One region of the Arthrobacter sp. BG5 genome, then DNA from elsewhere that is predicted to be linked to it. Evidence: predicted binding sites of a transcription regulator. Region 1 holds the regulator's gene; the other holds the start of a gene.
What was found. The regulator Rex, encoded in region 1, represses fermentation and respiration genes when NADH is low (regulators of the CRP and FNR family bind a similar motif). The targets are predictions, from matches to a motif close to CTTGTGAANNNNTTCACAAG.

Region 1 (3,396 bases):
GGGTGTGCTCGCCGGCGTGATCGGGCTCTTCGGCACCCTCGTCCTTTTTGTGGTGTCACCGCCGGCGGGCATCCTGCTGCTCCTGCTGGTGCTGGTGGCCCTCGCGCTGGCCTGGGCCCAGGTCACACTGGCGATGAAGATGAAGGAGGGCTGGGAATGGGCCCGGTTCGCCCTCACCATCGCTGCCGGAGTCAGCCTGGTCCTCGCATTGCTGAGCATCGGCGTCGCCGGTGGCGGAAGCTGGCCGGGTTTCCTCATCAGCCTGGTGGCGACCATGCTGATGTGGCTGCCCAAGTCACAGGCCTGGTTCGACGCTTTCAAGGGCCGTTTTTGAGCCCCTGCCCCGAAAAGGGAGCCCCCGGCGCCGGCCGGGCCCTTAGTGTGCGATGCGGGGGCCGCCGGGTCCCGAAGTGGGGCCGAGAATACCTTTCTGGAATGGCCCGCACAGCCACAGGCCCGGGGTACGGTGTAGTTAAACCATGCTGGGGGCAGGGGGTTGAGACACTGGTCCCGGTAGCCCATCCCGTCATCAACATGCAAAGGACCGCCATGAGTAACCCGCCAGTCGAGCCTTCCAGCCCTGACGGACCCGAATCGGGCAACCCGGCTCCGCAGTACGGCCAGAACGCTCCCGGCTATGGTCAGCAGCCGCCGGCCCCGCAGTACGGTCAAAACGCTCCGCAATACGGCCAGCAGACACCCGGCTATGGTCAGCAGCCGCCGGCCCCGCAGTATGGCCAGAATGCTCCGCAGTACGGCCAGAACGCTCCCGGCTACGGCCAGCAGCCGCCGGCCTACGGACAGGCCCCGGGTCAGTTCAGCCAGAGCCCGTACGGACAGTCCCCCTACGCGCAGTACCCGTCGGAACTCCCCACCGGTGGCGCCGGGACCCGGCCGCCGCGGCTCGACCTTGCCTTCTGGCTGCTGGTGGCGTCCGGCGTCGTATGGATTCTGTCGCTGCTGCTGGCGATTGGAACCCTGGACTCCCCCGCCATGCGGGACATGTTCGAACAGCAGATGTCCGCCAGCGGCGCCGACGTCCGGTTCGAAGACATCAAGGGCGTCATTGTGGGGACCGTGGTGGTGTTCGCGATTATCAGCGCCGGGCTTTACGCCCTCGTCGCGTTGAACGTGCGCAAGGGCAAGAACTGGGCACGGATCCTGGGCACGGTCTTTGCCGCCTTGTCCCTTCTCAGCCTCTTCCCGCTGAGCCTGGGCACCCTGGCGGTTGTGCTGGGCGTGGCCGGCATCGTGATCCTGTACCTGCCGACAGTCTCCCCCTACTTCCAGAAGCAGCAGCCGTTCACCAACCCGTACGCGCAGAACCCTTACGGCCGCTAACGCAGGCCGCTAACTCAGGCCGCTGGCCGAGGGCGCGGGAGCCGGATGACGCCGGCTGAAGTCAGTCGGCGTCTTCCGGGTCCTGCGCCCTTTGTGCGTGGTAGGCGAGGATCTGCAGTTCGGTGGCCATGTCCACCTTGCGGAGGTTGACTCCGGGCGGCACCTGCAGCATGACCGGGGCAAAACTCAGGATGCTGCGCACTCCCGCTGCCACGACCCGGTCGCACACGCTCTGCGCCACCGCGGCGGGCAGGGCCAGAACCACCATGTTGGCCCCGGTGCGGTGCAGCACGGCTTCAAGGTCCGCGGCGTCGCTGACCCGCAGCCAGCCCACTTCGCTGCCCACCACCATCTGGTCGGCGTCGAAAATCGCCACAATGTCAAAGCCCCGGGACTCGAAGCCCCCGTACCGGGCGAGGGCCTTGCCGAGGTTGCCCGCGCCGACGATGGCAACTTTCCAGTCGTGGGTCAGGCCCAGGGCGGCGGCGATGTGGCGGTTGAGGTACTGCACCTCATAGCCCACGCCGCGGGTTCCATAGGAGCCCACGTAGGAGAGGTCCTTGCGCAGCGTGGAGGAGCTGACCCCCGAGGCTTCGGCCAGCGATTCGGAGGAAACCCGGTCCACGCCCTCCGCCAGCAGAGTCGTCAGCGCGCGCAGGTATATCGTCAGCCGGGCCACGGCCGCGGGCGGGATCTGCTTGGCGGCAGGTCCGGCTCCCCCGGGCAGGGCGTCGGGTGAGGAATATAGCGAAGTCACTATCTGCTCCATTGCGTCGCGTTGTGCCTCCACTCTAGAGCCCCGGCTGTTCGGGCCACAAAGCAGCCGCCCGCCAGCCGCCCGGGGCCGGCAGCGGCCCGTCGGCCGGACGGGCCCGGGGGCGTTCAGGCAGGCTGGTCGAGCGCACGTCGCAGGGTACGGAGCAGCCGGGCCTCGTCGATCCGCCAGAAATCCCGCTGCACCCCGTCCACCAGTAGCACCGGGATCTCCTCGGCGTAGCGCTCGCGCAGGCCGGCGTCGTCGTCGATGGACTGTTCGGACCATTCGAGCCCCAGCCCGGCGGTGACCCGTCCAACCACGTCGCGCGCGTCGGCGCACAGGTGGCAGTCAGCCTTGGTGATCAGAACTACCTCGGGGCGGAGCGCGGGTTTGGCCATGGTTCAACGGTAGCCCGGCGCCGGGCCCGGCGTCGATGCGGCCGCGTTCCGGGCCCGACGGCGGTGCGGCGGCGGCCCAACTGCGCGTGGGATCCGCCGGCATTGACTAGACTCGTGGCATGCCCGAGGAGAAGTACGTCGCGGTGGCTACGCGGCCGGCTGCGTCATCGCAGGACGGCGAGGCCGCCTTTTTCGACGTCGACAACACCCTCATGCGCGGCGCCAGCCTGTTCCATGTGGCGCGGAAAATGTACCAGCGCGGGGCGTTCACCATTCCGCAGGCCGCGGGCTTCGCCTGGAAGCAGCTGATGTTTGTGTTCCGCGGCGAAAACATCGACGACGTCCATGCCGTCCGCGACACCGCCCTGAGCCTGGCCTCGGGTTTCACCGTGCAGGACATCGAAGCCCTCGGCGAGGAAGTCTACGACGAGATGATCGAGTCCCGGATCTGGCCGGGCACCAAGGCGCTGGCCGAACAGCACCTCCGCGTGGGCCGCCGGGTCTGGCTGGTGACGGCGACGCCGATCGAGGTGGCCACGGTGATCTCCACCCGGCTGGGCCTCACCGGAGCCCTGGGCACGGTCGGTGAGATCCACGACGGGTCGTACACCGGGCGGCTGGTCGGCGATATCCTGCACGGACCGGCCAAGGCAGTCGCCGTCCGCGGCATCGCCGAGGCGCAAGGCCTGGACCTGAACCGCTGCTGGGCCTACAGCGACTCGCACAATGACATTCCGCTGCTCAGCATGGTCGGCCACCCGGTGGCCATCAATCCCGATGCCCGGTTGCGCCGCCACGCCCGCGAACACAACTGGCCGGTCTACGACTTCCGCTCCGGACGCCGGGCGGCCACCCTTGGCCTGAAGGCCGCCACCGTCGGCGGAGCCATCTACGGCCTCT
Region 2 (3,396 bases), 890 kb from region 1:
CTTCTCCCGCTCGGCCTCGGCCTGCCGGGCCATGGCACGCTTCATGCTGTCGGGCAGCTGGATGTCCTTGAGCTCCACGAGCGTAACCTCGACGCCCCACTCCAATGTGAGGGCGTCGAGGATTTCGCGGATATCGCTGTTGATGCGTTCCGTCTCGGACAGGGTCTGGTCCAGGCTGTGCCGGCCGACCACTTTCCGCAGCGTGGTCTGCGCGATCTGGTTGATCGCGGCGGCCACGTTTTCGATCGCCACGACCGACTTCACGGCGTCGACCACCCGGTAGTAGGCCACCGCTGAGATATCCACGCTGACGTTGTCCTGGGTGATGATGCCCTGCGACTGGATCGGCATGGTCACGATCCGCAGGCTGACCAGCTGCAGCCGGTCGATCACGGGGATGATGAAGCGCAGGCCGGGCATCCGGACGCCGATCACCCGGCCCAGCCGGAACAGCACGCCCTGCTCATACTGGCGCACAATCCGGATCGACATCCGGGCCACAATGAGGAGCAGGGCCGCGATGAGCAGCCAAATGACGACGGCGGTGAAATCCATCCGAATCGCTTCCTTGCGTGGCGGGGTTGCTGGTTTCATTCTCCCACCGTCGGGCCAAAAAGGCGCCGGTGCCCCGGCTGCCGGGGGAGACCGTAGAATGGTCAGCGGATGGGTTGACCAGGCGGCCGCGCGTCACGCAAGTGGCTCGAGGAACGTCCGGGCTCCGCAGGGCAGGGTGGTGGGTAACGCCCACTCGGGGTAACCCGCAGGCCAGTGCCACAGAGAATAGACCGCCTGCCTCAGGGACGTGCTTGCACGTTCAGGGGAGCAGGTAAGGGTGAAACGGCGGTGTAAGAGACCACCAGCTTCCCGGGTGACCGGGGAGGCTAGGTAAACCCCACCCGGAGCAAGGCCAGACAGGACACGTTTGAGGGCTGCCCGCCCGAGTGTCCGGGTAGGCCGCTGCAGGGCGTCGGCAACGGCGTCCGTAGATGGATGGCCGCTACTCCCGCGCCGGCAACAGCGCGGGAACACAGAACCCGGCGTATCGGTCAACCCATCCACTCACACAAAAGGGGCCGGCACCGTGTGGTGCCAGCCCCCGCGTTTAAGACGTAGGTTTCGGATCAGGCCTTGGCCTTCCGCTTCACCCAGCCCCATGCCGCCGTCGCGACAAACAGGACCAGGCCGATGACGGCCAGCCACAGCAGGCCCTTCACGACGAAGCCGAGGATCGAAAGAATGAGCCAGATGACAAGTAGTGCAACGATGAGTCCCATCCGGACATCCTACGACATCGGGCGCCCTGGCCGCGTGTGAGTGATTTCACGCCGTCCCGGACCCCCGGGGACCGGCCCGCCGCTTTAGACTGGATAGCGAACGTAGATGTTCTGCCACCGGGTCTGCGTTCGCAGCCGGTGGCTTTTTCTTTGCGCTCCATGCAGGCGCCCGGGGTGGACCGAATCCCCGCCGCGTCCAGGTTCCGGAGATCCGCCGGGAACCGACTTCCGCATACGAGGACGTATGTGGTGGATTTTAGGAAGGTAGTTCTGTGAGCCAGACGTCAGATTCTTGTCTTGATACGTGGATGGGCCGGGAGGCGCTCGCCGAGGCCATGATCCCGGTGATCGGCCGGCTGTACCGCGAAAACAATGTGGTGACGTCAATCCACGGCCGGAGCCTGATCAACAAGTCCACCATGAACATCCTCAAGGCGCACCGCTTCGCCCGCCGGATGAGCAAGGAAGAGCTGCGCCTCGAAGAGACCGCACCCCTGCTGGACGCGCTCACCAAGCTGGATCTCGGCGCGGCGGCCATCGACATTGCCCGGCTGACAGAGAAGTACCGTGCAGAAGGCGAGGGCCTCAGCCTGGATGACTTCCTGCGCGAAGAACTGGCCGAAGTTGTCGGCAAGCGCGGCGGCGACGACCGCACCAGCACCGACGTCGTCCTCTACGGCTTCGGCCGCATCGGCCGGCTCCTGGCCCGCCTCCTGATCGAGAAGGCCGGCGGCGGCCACGGCCTGCGGCTGCGCGCGATCGTGGTGCGCCGCGGCTCGGACAACGACCTCACCAAACGCGCCAGCCTGCTGCGCCGCGACTCGGTGCACGGCTCCTTCGAAGGCACCATCAAGGTGGACCTCGAGAACGACACCATCACCGCCAACGGCGTCCAGATCCAGGTCATCTACTCGGACAACCCGGCCACGGTGGACTACACCGCCTACGGCATCCACGACGCCCTGGTCGTGGACAACACCGGCCGCTGGCGCGACGCCGAAGGCCTCTCCCAGCACCTGCAGAGCAAGGGTGTCTCCCGCGTGCTCCTGACCGCCCCGGGCAAGGGCGAGCTGAAGAACATCGTGCACGGCATCAACCACGCAAGCATCACGGACTCGGACAAGATCGTCTCCGCGGCATCCTGCACCACCAACGCCATCACGCCGGTCCTGAAGGCCATCAACGACCGCTACGGAGTCGTGCACGGCCACGTCGAGACGGTGCACTCCTTCACCAACGACCAGAACCTGATCGACAACTTCCACAAGGGTGACCGCCGCGGCCGCTCCGCCGCGTTGAACATGGTCATCACCGAAACCGGAGCCGCCAAGGCCGTCGCCAAGGCGCTGCCCGAGCTCCTCGGTAAACTGACCGGCAGCTCCATCCGCGTCCCCACCCCGGACGTGTCCCTGGCCATCCTGAACCTGAGCCTGGAAAACGGCACCACCAAGGACGAGGTCAACGATTACCTGCGGGAGATGTCGCTGCACTCGGAACTGCGCAAGCAGGTGGACTACATCGATTCGCCCGAGGTTGTCTCCACCGACTTCGTGGGTTCGCGCCGCGCAGGCATTGTCGACGGACTGGCCACCATCAGCAACGACAAAAACCTTGTCCTCTATGTCTGGTACGACAACGAATTCGGTTACAGCTGCCAGGTGGTCCGCGTGATGGAGGAAATGGCCGGCGTGAACCCGCCGTCGTTCCCGGCCAAGGACGCTGCCGCGACCCTCGAGGCTGCCGGGCTGCCGGTCGAGGTCGGGTAGCCCTTCACTGGCGACCTTTCCCGGCCGGGTCTCTGGAATCGGCCGGGAAAGGGCACCACAATGGAGCCATGGAACAGAACTCGGCTGTGGAGCACGAAACCACCCTGGAACATGCCCTCGACGTCGCCCGGCGGAACGCCAAGGAAGCCAAGCGCCTCCTCGACGACGCCCGCGCCAAACGCGAGGCCGGCGAGATCGACGACGCGCGGGTCAGCCAGCTGGAAGCGCTGCTGAATCTCGCCGAGGAGGACCTCCGTCGGGTCACCAAGGAGCAGTAACTGCACGACGCTGAGTGCACTTCACTCCAGCTGAATGCACGTCGCTGATCCGCCGGCAGCCGCGGACCCGGGTGCTTG

Region 2: the regulator Rex is predicted to act here: its motif matches at 1,308-1,327, upstream of AC1MBE_RS02605 (glyceraldehyde-3-phosphate dehydrogenase).

Annotation. Positions count from the first base shown of each region.
Region 1 covers NZ_CM155268.1:1,469,858-1,473,253, forward strand. Annotated here, with positions in the region: gene AC1MBE_RS06720 (hypothetical protein) at 1-334, shown strand, start outside; gene AC1MBE_RS06725 (hypothetical protein) at 550-1,341, shown strand; gene AC1MBE_RS06730 (redox-sensing transcriptional repressor Rex) at 1,403-2,098, opposite strand; gene AC1MBE_RS06735 (glutaredoxin family protein) at 2,224-2,496, opposite strand; gene AC1MBE_RS06740 (HAD family hydrolase) at 2,616-3,396, shown strand, end outside.
Region 2 covers NZ_CM155268.1:581,245-584,640, reverse strand. Annotated here, with positions in the region: gene AC1MBE_RS02620 (slipin family protein) at 1-555, opposite strand, end outside; RNA gene rnpB (RNase P RNA component class A) at 665-1,058, shown strand; gene AC1MBE_RS02610 (hypothetical protein) at 1,122-1,274, opposite strand; gene AC1MBE_RS02605 (glyceraldehyde-3-phosphate dehydrogenase) at 1,547-3,040, shown strand; gene AC1MBE_RS02600 (hypothetical protein) at 3,109-3,318, shown strand.